Regions from separate parts of the Psychrobacillus sp. NPDC096389 genome, predicted to be linked through region 2. Evidence: riboswitches for the same ligand, from Rfam matches in the RefSeq annotation. Region 2 holds a riboswitch; each other region holds the start of a gene.
What was found. Region 2 has a riboswitch for S-adenosylmethionine ahead of ACIQ38_RS14145 (MetQ/NlpA family ABC transporter substrate-binding protein). Riboswitches for the same ligand answer to the same signal wherever they lie in the genome.
Positions count from the first base shown of each region.

Region 1: linked by a shared signal. The riboswitch ahead of ACIQ38_RS15110 (MetQ/NlpA family ABC transporter substrate-binding protein) and the one ahead of ACIQ38_RS14145 (MetQ/NlpA family ABC transporter substrate-binding protein) in region 2 are both predicted to bind S-adenosylmethionine.
Region 3: linked by a shared signal. The riboswitch ahead of ACIQ38_RS15545 (O-acetylhomoserine aminocarboxypropyltransferase/cysteine synthase family protein) and the one ahead of ACIQ38_RS14145 (MetQ/NlpA family ABC transporter substrate-binding protein) in region 2 are both predicted to bind S-adenosylmethionine.

Region 1 is NZ_JBIWFB010000006.1:44,647-48,644, reverse strand. Features, by position in the region: gene nhaC (Na+/H+ antiporter NhaC) at 1-70, opposite strand, end outside; gene ACIQ38_RS15120 (amidohydrolase) at 162-1,265, opposite strand; gene ACIQ38_RS15115 (YwbE family protein) at 1,278-1,475, opposite strand; SAM riboswitch class I at 1,661-1,774, shown strand; gene ACIQ38_RS15110 (MetQ/NlpA family ABC transporter substrate-binding protein) at 1,876-2,700, shown strand; purine riboswitch at 3,009-3,110, shown strand; gene ACIQ38_RS15105 (nucleoside hydrolase) at 3,276-3,998, shown strand, end outside.
Region 2 is NZ_JBIWFB010000005.1:160,938-164,935, forward strand. Features, by position in the region: gene ACIQ38_RS14135 (methionine ABC transporter permease) at 1-653, opposite strand, end outside; gene ACIQ38_RS14140 (methionine ABC transporter ATP-binding protein) at 595-1,674, opposite strand; gene ACIQ38_RS14145 (MetQ/NlpA family ABC transporter substrate-binding protein) at 1,707-2,543, opposite strand; SAM riboswitch class I at 2,671-2,774, opposite strand; gene odhB (2-oxoglutarate dehydrogenase complex dihydrolipoyllysine-residue succinyltransferase) at 2,950-3,998, opposite strand, start outside.
Region 3 is NZ_JBIWFB010000006.1:125,012-129,009, reverse strand. Features, by position in the region: gene ACIQ38_RS15550 (homoserine dehydrogenase) at 1-70, opposite strand, end outside; gene ACIQ38_RS15545 (O-acetylhomoserine aminocarboxypropyltransferase/cysteine synthase family protein) at 172-1,464, opposite strand; SAM riboswitch class I at 1,583-1,699, opposite strand; gene ACIQ38_RS15540 (glycerol-3-phosphate acyltransferase) at 1,840-2,481, shown strand; gene ACIQ38_RS15535 (YdcF family protein) at 2,478-3,071, shown strand; gene ACIQ38_RS15530 (zinc-dependent alcohol dehydrogenase family protein) at 3,244-3,998, shown strand, end outside.

The DNA of each region.
Region 1 (3,998 bases), on a different contig from region 2:
CTAGTAATGGTATGATAGCCCATACCAAAGACATTTCCTTTTTAGTAGACACTTTATCTTTTTCTCCCATATTATTTACCCCTTTGTGAACTATTGCGACAATTCCTAATTGACGTTTAATAGTCGCTAATATGAAATATTATAGACAAATCGATGAGTCGTCAATGCTTTTTAGAACTATTTGTAAGCGTTTTCGCTATAACTTTTGCACCAATTGCTAGTGCCCCGTAGTTAAACGTCATATTCGGATGATGTAAACCTGGTGCTAGATCTGCTCCAATACCAATCATTGCAGCCTTCACCTCAGGATGTCTAATCGTATAAAAATGAAAGTCATCGCTTCCAGAAGTAATTACTTCTTCTGCAAGGTTCTCCATTCCAACAACTTCGATAATTCCTTCTCTCGTCATAGCAGCTGCTTCTTTGGAAACTTCCGCACCTGGTGTGATGTCTTCCCATTCCCACTCTATTTCTATATCAAATAATTGCTTTATAGCTTGTAAATCTTTTTCAATACGATCTTTCATTTGAAATAAAATGGCATTTTTTTGTGCACGGGCATCAACCGAAAACGTTGCAGTACCGGGAATAATATTGGCATTTTCTCCACCTGCTTGAATTTTGGTCAGTTTCGCAGAATATGCTTCGAACGGTGAAAAGTAAAGATTTTTTAATGCTTGATGAATCGCTACTGTGACATCAATGGCATTTTTCCCTTGATGTGGGCGTGCACCATGTGCATCAATTCCACTAATTTTTCCTTCTAAAAACATTGCAGCCCCATGATGAATTGCAGGTGATACTTTTCCAAAAGGAAGTTCTTCAATTGGTCGTAAGTGCACACCAAATAAATGCGTTACATCCTCTAATGCACCTCTGTCAATCATCGCATTGGCACCATTTCCTTTTTCCTCCGCTGGCTGGAAGATAAAGCGGATACGCTTACCTAGTTTTTCGTCTTTTAGTAATAATAAAGCTCCTAAAACCATGGAAATATTGGCATCGTGTCCACATGAATGATTGGCACGAAACTCTCCATCTACTTCTTGCCATAGTGCATCGATATCTGCACGAACAGCGATTACTTCATCGCCTTCTCCAATTTCAGCCAGTAACCCGGTCACGTCATCGAAACGGCGATAAGATACTTGTAATTCATCGAGTATTTCTGCAAGCTTGTTTGTCGTTTCGTATTCCTTCCAGCTTATTTCTGGATATTTGTGAAAATGATCAAACCATTGTAATATTTGCGATTCTACATTCATTTTTTACACTCCTTATTTTTCGATAATCTCACATACACGTCCTACTTGTCCGTCGGTTAATCGAACTTTTATGCCGTGTGGATGGAAGGAAGAATTTGTTAGCAAGTCTTTCACGATACCTCTCGTTTTTTCACCTGTTCGTTGGTCTTTTTTCAAAATAATATATACTTCTAATCCTGGTTTAACGTCTTTTCTATTTTGTCCGTTCATAATAACTCACCTCTTTTTGTATCTTATCATTTTCATGCTATATATACACTGTTATGCAAGCCAATAAGTTCAATAAATACAACAAACAATATCAAGTAAAATTATAATTTTTTGAATTTTACATTGACGAAGTCACCTTGGTCAAGTATAGTAATTTACATTAATAAAAAATGAAATAATTTTATCTCTCATGAAGAGTAGCAGAGGGACTGGCCCGTTGAAGCTCGGCAACCAACCATATGTTTATATATGGAAAGGTGCTAAATCCTGCAAAACGATATCGTTTTGAAAAATGAGAGAGGACGTCTGCATATCTTCAAATTGCTAATGAACCTCTCATTTCTGAGAGGTTTTTTTATTTCTATATCAACCAAGAAAAACAACAGATAGGAGAATAACAATGAAAAAGTGGTTATTTACAGGATTACTCATTTTAGTTTTAACAGTACTTGCTGCTTGCGGTGGTAAAGAAAAATCAGAGGAAGCAAATGAAGGCTTATTAAGCGACGGTGTTCTAACAGTTGGCGTAACTGCAGGTCCACACGAAGAAATCGTTGAAAAAGTGAAAGAATTGGCAGAAAAAAATGGTCTAAAAATTGATCTACAAGTATTTTCTGACTACGTAATGCCGAATGTTTCTTTAGCCGAAAAAGATATTGACATGAATATTTTCCAAACGATTCCTTTCTTTGAACAAATGAAAAAAGATCGTAATCTGGATCTTGTTGCTGTAGGTAAAACGGTCACTTTCCCAATGGGCATTTACTCTAATCAAGTAAAAGATGTGAACGAACTGCTAGATGGTGCGAAAATTGGCTTGCCAAATGATCCTACACAAGGTGGACGTGCACTGATGCTATTTGAAAGTGCCGGTATGATTAAGATCAAAGAAGGTCTAGACACTAATGCTACAATCCATGACATTATTGAAAACAAGAAGGATTTCCAATTCATTGAACTTGATGCAGCACAAATTCCGCGTCAATTGAATGAACTTGACGCGGCAGCTATCAATACTAACTTCGTAATAGATGCTGGTTTATCGCCAGCGGAAGATTCTATTTTTATTGAGCCGAAAGATTCTCCATTCGTGAACATTATCGCTGTCAGATCCGAATCGAAAGATGAAGAAGTGATTCAACAATTTATCGATTTGTACCGTTCGGAAGAAGTGAAACAATTTATCGAAGAAAGATTCGATGGATCCCTAATCCCATCTTGGTGATAAAAGGAAATGTATCTATTGAATACTCTAAGTTTGAAATAGTACTTGTTAAGAAAGAGGCTGGGACACAAATTATTTGTCCATTATAAAAGACGAATAATATTTACTTTATTCATGTAATATAAACAAAAAAACGAACTATCACGAAACATTAAATTAGAGTTTCGATTGATAGTTCGCTTTTTTATTTACTGAATTTCCTGTGTCCCCGCCCCCTTCTTTCAATTATTATCGTATTAATAATTTTATAATGTACAAAATTGGAAGGATTTTTTTATTGACGAAACCATATGTAGTAGTTATTATAAGAAAACAATGTCGAATTATGTCGTATAATGTTGGGGATATGGCCCAAAAGTTTCTACCAAGCCACCGTAAAGGGCTTGACTACGAGTTAATTGTTATATGGAGGAAGGATTCAACTCTTTCTTCATATTTACAGATACCTAGTCAACGCTCCGGTAGAAATCGGAGCGTTTTTTTTGTTTAGGAAATAATTCTTTCCTAGATAGTAATAATAAGATAAGAAACGGTATGCAAGGCATTTATTTCAGGTAAGAGAGGATTGATAAGTAATGAAAAAGAATATTTACTTTAATCATGATGGAGGCGTTGATGATCTTGTCTCTTTGTTTTTATTAATGCAAATGGATAACGTTGAACTAACAGGTGTATCCGTCATTCCAGCTGATTGTTATTTGGAACCTGCAATGTTTGCCAGTAGGAAAATTATGGATCGCTTCGGAAATGGCAATCTGGATGTAGCTGAATCAAATTCTCGAGGTAAAAATCCATTCCCAAAAGATTGGCGTTTACATGCTTTCTTCGTTGATGCTCTACCGATTTTAAATGAATCCGGTAAGATTGACACACCTGTAGCTGAAAATCCAGCACATCTTCATATGATTGATGCCATTCATGCATCCGCTGAAAAGACAACCCTTCTATTCACTGGTCCACTTACAGATCTTGCTCGCGCATTAGACGAAGACCCTTCAATCGAAGAGAAAATTGAACGACTTGTTTGGATGGGCGGTACATTTCGTGAAACAGGAAATGTAGAAGAGCCCGAACACGATGGTACAGCTGAATGGAATGTATTCTGGGATCCAGAGGCGGCTGGTCGTGTATGGGATAGCAGTATAGAAATCGATCTAGTAGCTCTTGAAAGTACAAGCCAGGTACCACTTACGGAAGACATACGTAAACGCTGGGCATCTGAACGTAAATATTTGGGCGTTGATTTTCTTGGGCAATGTTATGCGATGTGCCCACCACTGGTACATTTTACAACGAAC
Region 2 (3,998 bases):
TATCCAACTCGTCTAAGTTTTCGTTCGAATACATTACCGATACTTTGAATTAATTGAACAATCGCTACTAAAATTACGACAGTTACTAGAATGGTGACATTATCAAAACGTTGATATCCATAAGTTATTGCAACATCTCCAAGACCACCGCCTCCTACTGCACCAGCCATTGCAGTAGCTCCTATCAATCCTATCGTTGCCGTTGTGACACTTAGAATTAGCGAGGGAAATGCTTCTGGAAGTAAAAACTTTCGTATAATTTGAAATGGAGTAGCCCCCATTGCTTTCGCCGCTTCTATAATCCCCTCGTCTACTTCTAATAAAGAGTTTTCAATTAACCGCGAAATATAAGGTCCAACATGCAACACGAGTGGAACAATTGCTGCGGTTGTTCCAATGGATGTTCCGACGATTAATCGTGTAAAAGGGATAATCGCTACAAGTAAAATAATAAATGGAATAGACCGGAAAATGTTTACAATTGGATTAACGATTGAAAAGATTAATTTATTCTCTAAAATATGCCCTTTTCTAGTGACTACTAATGTAACCCCTAATATAAATCCTAATATCGCTCCAAAAAAGAGAGCAATACTAACCATGTACAACGTTTCCCAAATTGCTTCGATTAAAATTTGTTTGTTTACTTCCATGTCCTTTAACCTCCTTTACATTTACTGTGTCACTTTGAATAAAATTAATTGTTTTTTGAACTTCACGTGGATCCCCTATTACTTCCACAATCAGATTTCCAAATGGAATACTTTGTAGTTCTGTAATACTTCCAAAAAGAATGTTCACATCAACATTAAACTTTTTAGCAACTTGGGAAATAATTGGTTGACCGGAACTCACTCCTACAAAATCGACTTTTAGAATATGACTTCTGCCATTATTGACTTCCATCAAACGATAGACGGATTGTGGTATTTCATCATGTACAACAGAACTTACAAAATTGCGTGTCGTTTCTGTTTGTGGATTTGAAAAAACATCAAGGATATTCCCTGTTTCAATTACTCGACCGTTTTCCATTACGGCAATTCGATTACATATTTCTTTTATAACTTCCATTTCATGCGTAATGATTAGTATCGTAATTTTATATTCTTCATTCACTCGCTTTAAAAGCTGCAAAATAGATTTTGTTGTTTGCGGGTCCAAGGCGGATGTTGCTTCATCACAAAGTAATATGGATGGGTTGGTTACGAGTGCTCGTGCTATACCAACTCTTTGCTTTTGTCCCCCTGAAAGCTGATCTGGATAACTTTTTAATTTATCTTCTAAACCGACGAATTGGAGTACTTCCAATACTCTTTGCTCCACTTCTTTTTTCGTATGTTTACTTAGTAGAAGAGGCATTGCCACATTCTCAAATACTGTTTTCGAGTTTAATAGATTGAAATGCTGAAAAATCATGCCAATATTTTTCTTTTCTTCTCTCAGTTCTTTTTTAGAAATTTTTTGTAAGTTCTTCCCTTCAATCAATACTTCGCCAGAGGTAGGTGTTTCTAATAAATTTACCGTTCGTATTAAAGTACTCTTACCAGCTCCGCTAAAGCCAATTACTCCAAAAATATCTCCTTTATGGACAGTCAACTCTACATCTTCGAGTGCTGTTATTGTTCGTTTCCCCGTGAAGAATCTTTTAGAGACTTTTCGAAATTCAATCATTTAATTTCCTCCTTACTTTGGATATTACTATGTTAAAAAGAAGGCACTACAGCCCCTTCGTACTTCTCTAAGATGAATTCTCTTACTTTTTCCGTGGTTAATGCTGCGGCAACTTTTTGTATAGCATCGTCATTTTGGTTATCTTTTCTTGAAACCAAAATATTTACATATGGAGATTCATTTCCTTCGATGATTAGTGCATCTTCTAATGGTTTGAATCCTCCCTCTAATGCATAGTTTGTATTAATCGCAGCCACTTCCACATCATCCAGCGCCCTTACTAGTAACGGTCCATCAATATCAACAAACTCTAACTTCTTATCATTCTTCGTAATATCTTGAACTGTGTAAGAACCTTCCACATTCGTAGCGAGCTCAATTATTCCATTATCCGCAAATAACAGTAACGCTCGTGAAAAATTTACTGGATCATTTGGTACAGCAACTTTTGCTCCTTCTGCTAATTGAGTAATATCATCAATTTTCTTTGAATAAACACCGAACGGTTCTATATGCACTCCTTTTACATTCACAAGATCGATTCCACTATCCTTATTGACTTGTTCTAAAAATGGAGTGTGTTGAAAGTAGTTTGCATCTAAGTCACCATCAGCCGTTGATTGGTTTGTTTGAATACCGTCTTGTGTGATAACAATATCTAATTCGATACCTTCAGCTTTTAAATCATCTGAAATAAACTGTAATATTTCTGCATGAGGCGTCGTTGATGCACTTATTTTTAATTTAGTTAGTTCCTCACTACTTTTTGTATCACCAGTCCCACTAGAAGTCACTTCCTCATTTGAACCACAAGCTGCTAATAAAAAGACAATCAAAGATAAAATTGACCATGCCAACCATTTTTTCATCTACACTCTCTCCTTTTCTTTATCTTAGTAATTCAATTAAACATATTGTTATGCTTGGTATTAGATCAATAAAAAAACCCCTTTCAGATTATTAGACCTGAAGAGGTATGATAGGAAATCTAACCTCTTCTCATCTTTCGAATTAAATCGATGGAGTTAGCACAGTTTTGCAAATAGCAATCTGTTGCTGAAGCTTCATAGGGCCATTCCCTCTGCTTCTCTTGATAAGAAGAATTTCATATGAAATTTTATTTAACTATACAGAATGGAAAATGATAAGTCAATGCTTTTTATTTTAAAAAATAAAATATTGCGAATCTTATTTATTATAATGAGCAGTTTTACAGTAATAGGAACTAAAAAAAATGCAGACACTCACCTAATGAGTGTCTGCATAATTCACATTTTATGAATTTAACATTAAGTCTTCTGGATTTTCAAGAAGTTCTTTTACCATTTTTAAGAATCCAACAGAATCTTTGCCGTCAATTACACGGTGATCATAAGATAATGCTACATACATCATTGGACGAATTTGAATTTCATCGCCAACTGCAATCGGACGCTTTTGAATAGTATGCATTCCTAGGATACCAACTTGTGTACCGTTAAGAATTGGAGTTGAAAGTAATGAACCGAAAACTCCACCGTTTGTAATTGTAAATGAACCGCCAGACATATCAGAAAGGGCTAATTTGTTATCACGTGCTTTTTTAGCAAGTTCGCCAATATTTCCTTCGATTTCAGCAAAGTTTTTACGGTCTGCATCACGAACGATTGGCACTACTAAACCACCTTCTGTAGATACTGCAATACCAATATCATAGAAGTTGTTTTTCACAATATCAGTTCCATCGATTTGTGAGTTTACATAAGGATATTTTTTAAGGGCTGCAACTACAGCTTTTGTAAAGAATGACATAAATCCAAGGCGTACATCGTTTTGCTCAAAGAATTGGTCTTTTTTGCGTGAGCGTAATGCCATTACATTAGTCATATCGATTTCATTGAAAGTAGTTAACATCGCAGTGTTTTGTTTTACTTCTAGTAAACGAGAAGCAATTGTTTGACGACGACGAGACATTTTTTCACGAGTTGTACGACCATCATCTTCTTTTGGTGCAGAAGCGGCTGGTGCTGGCGCTGCTTTAGAAGGAGCTGGTGCAGAACCATGCGCAGCAACGTCTTGTACACGAACGCGTCCCATTGGATCTACTGGTGAGATTTCACTTAAGTTGATACCTTTTTCACGAGCTAGCTTACGAGCTGCTGGGCTAGCGATTGTGCGATCTTGCTCCGTTGAAGTTTCTTCTGCTACTGGTGTTGCTGGTGCTTGAGGAGCTTCAGGTGTAGCAGCTGCCTCTGTTGCTTTTGGTGCTGATGCTGCTGGTGCGCCTGATCCTGCCCCAACTACAGCAATAACTTGACCTACTTGAACTGTATCGCCTTCTCCTG
Region 3 (3,998 bases), on a different contig from region 2:
CGTTGACAATATGATAAATCCCTTGGCCGACTGTTCCGAAACCTAAGATTGCTGCTTTTATTTTCGCCATACTTTCTCCTCCAACTAAATCTGCACAATTGAGCGTTTTTGTATTTAAGATTGATTATTTTATATATTGTAGACTATTTGCGCCCAATTAACAACAAAATTCTATCTAGAGAGGACATTTGTTTTTTCCACAAGTACTTTATCTAGAGCATTTTGTAAGTCCTCTACTGCTTCTAACCCAACAGACAAGCGGATTAGATCCTCTGTAACACCTGTTTTCACCAAGTCTTCTGGTGTTAACTGTTGATGCGTTGTAGACGCTGGGTGAATGATTAGTGATTTAGCATCCCCTACGTTTGCTACATGTGACCAAATTTCAATATTATCAATAATGTGGCGACCAGCTTCTTTTCCACCTTTTACGCCGAAGTTTAAGATCGAACCAAATCCATTTTGTAAATACTTTTTCGCTAGTTCATGGGAAGGATGGTCTTCCAATCCTAAGTAGTTCACCCATTCTACGCCTTCATGGTTTACTAAGAATTCGGCAATTTTTTGTGCGTTTTCATTGTGCTTAGGAACTCGAAGATGTAGTGTTTCTAATCCTTGTAAAAACGAAAAGGCAGCTTCTGGACTTAAGGATGGACCAAAATCACGTAAAAGCTGTACACGTAATTTAATCGCGAATGCAACACTTGGTACATCAATTCCATATCGTAAACCATGGTAAGTTACATCTGGATCTGTAAATCCTGGGAATTTATCTGAGTTCCAGTCAAAGTTTCCTCCATCGACCACAATTCCACCGATTGTTGTTCCATGTCCACCAATCCACTTCGTTGCGGAATGGATTACCACATGAGCTCCGTACTTAATTGGGTTCGTTCCGTACGGAGTAGCGAAGGTGTTATCTATTAATAGCGGTACACCTACGTCATTTGCAACCGCTGCTACTTTTTCTATATCCAATATATTTAAACTTGGGTTACCAATTGTTTCTGCGAAGAATCCTTTTGTTTTGTTTGTCACTGCAGCTCGGAAGTTTTCCGGATTTGTAGCGTCAACGAATTTTACCGTAATGCCGTAACGAGGCAATGTATGTGCGAATAAATTAAATGTACCTCCGTATAAATTTTCTGCTGCAATTATTTCGTCCCCCGCTCCCGCAATATTCAAAATGGAGAACGCAATTGCCGCCATACCAGAAGATACCGCAACCGCTGCTGTTCCACCTTCAAGAAGCGCCACTCGTTGCTCGAAAACATCAACAGTCGGATTCATAATACGAGAATAAATATTGCCTGTTTCTTTTAATGCAAAAAGATTTTGTGCATGCTCTGTATCACGAAATACGTAAGAAGTTGTTTTGTGAATAGGTACTGCTCGTGAACCTGTTACTGGATCTGGTTGCTGACCACCGTGCAAAAGAACTGTTTCTTTTTGAAGATTTGTCATTTTGAATTCCTCCTAGAAAATAATTTAGATGGACATATCGGGAAACGGGAGAGGATCTCTAGGACAAACAAAAACCCCTCTTCGATTAAGAAGAGGGGTGCAGTTTCGCATGTTCCTCCTCTTATCTTCCAAATTCGGGTCAACGAATTTGTAGGAATTAGCACCTTTCCGAGTTTAAAACTCAGTGGTTGCCGGGCATCGCAGGGCCTAGTCCCTCCGCCACTCTTGATAAGAGTATTAGATTTAGTTTTCCATCTTGATACACAGTATATGATTTTATGAATCTATCCGTCAAGCATTTTTGTGAAAAATTCTGAAACTTCTTTGTTAGTGGAACGTTAAATGTATTGTAGTTATTGATAGAGAGGTGAGATGATGAGCATTTGGATTTTGATAATTTTAGGAATTGGCTATTTTGTTGGAGCAATGCACGGCTCAAAAGTTGCCCAGGCTTTAAGTGGGGTCAATATTAAAAAAGAAGGGCTTAAAAATTCGGGTGCTTCAAACGCTGCAATAGTTCTTGGAATGAAGTATGGAATTTTGGTTGCTGTAATTGATATTTTAAAAGGTGTTTTCGTTATTATAGGTGTTCGTTTCTTTGTGCAACAATATGGCTCTTTTACTTCCATGGAACAAGATTTATTACTTTATTTAGCTGGAGCCGCTGTTATTTTAGGACATAATTTTCCGATCTACACTGGATTTAAAGGTGGAAAAGGAACAGCTTCGATTATTGGTATTTTATTTGCTATTTATTGGCCAATTGGACTTATTGGACTTTTATTGTTAATCGGTACGACTTTTTTAACAGATTTTTTATTGATTGGTGTGTTTGTATTTTATGCAGTATTTATAGTCGCTTCGATTTGGTTTGCCGAAGGGGTTGCCCCTATTGCAGTCGCAGGTTTTTTATTCGCGATGGCAGTTGTTTTACATATCGAAAATTTTCGTCGCCTAGTCCGTAAAGAAGAACCAAGAATATCCGCGTTCTTGAAGAAAAAGAAACCGTCCGTATGATGAAAATGAAGAAAATGAGGTGGATCGTGCTTATTCCTTTACTAGTAGTTATTTCAGGCGGAGTTGGTATGTGGATGGTCACGAGTAAATGGCTAGATGACGGACTGGAGCCGAAAGCAGATGGTTCCAATGAATACGCAATCGTGCTCGGAGCTAAAGTGAAAAAAGGGAATATCCCTTCACTTTCTTTGCAATATCGGTTGGAAGCTGCACTTGCTTATGCGGTAGAGAACCCTCATGTGAAGCTTGTCGTATCTGGTGGACAAGGACTTGATGAAGATATTGAAGAAGCTATAGTAATGAGAAACTTTCTTATAGAAAACGGAATCACGGAGGATAGAATTATCGTGGAAAACCAGTCAACTTCCACTTACGAAAACTTGTTATTTTCGCAAGAATTATTGCCTGAAAATGTGAAATCGGTGACGATCATTACAAGCGATTACCATCTACATCGTGCAAAAATGCTTGCTAGTAAGCTCGGTTGGAATACGGATGTCGTGGCTGCGGAAACGCCGAAAGTGATAGAAACAAAAGTACGATTGCGTGAGAGGGCTGCGCTTTTGAAGACTTATATTTTTGGAAAATGACTCCGGGCTTCTAGACGGAGTTTTTTGGTCATCTCCGAAACTATTAATTTTAAATTATATAAAGTATCATTGATTTTGAAGGTAAAGACTAAAAATTTTTACTTTTCTTTTTTTACAATTTGAAGTTGACCTCTCTCTTATCAGGTAAAACAAATAATAAGGAGTGATAAGTGTGAAATCACAAATTATCCAATCTTTCGGTGAACCATCTGTATTTCAGTATAAGGAGATTTCAAAACCTGAGCTACAACCTGGACATGTACTTATCCAAGTTAAGGCTACAAGTGTAAATCCCATTGATACGAAAGTCCGATCTGGTGCAGTTCCAGCCGTTGCACCTGAATTTCCAGCAGTCTTACATGGAGATGTGGCAGGTTTGGTATGTGCAGTAGGTGAAGGTGTGACCGAGTTTAAAATTGGTGACGAAGTATTTGGATGCGCGGGTGGATTTAAAGGGACGTCTGGCGGTGCTCTTGCAGAGTTTATGCTGGCAGATGTTGACTTACTTGCTCATAAGCCAAAAAATTTGACGATGGAAGAAGCTGCAGCTTTACCACTAGTCTCTATTACCGCTTGGGAAGCACTATTTAATCGGGCAAAGCTTGTACCCGGACAAGATATCTTAATTCACGGAGCTACCGGAGGAGTAGGGCACATCGCCATTCAACTAGCTAAATGGGCGGGAGCGACAGTCTATACAACTGCCTCTTCGCAGGAGAAGTTAGAAATCGGTACTGACCTTGGCGCGGATGTAACGATTAATTATCGAGAAGAAAGCGTTAGTGACTATGTACAAAAATATACAAACGGGATAGGATTTGACCTCGTCTTTGACACAGTAGGAGGTGAAAACCTTGATCGCTCTTTCGAGGCAGCAGCACTCCATGGAACAGTAGCGGCCATTGCTGCTCGTTCGACTCATGACCT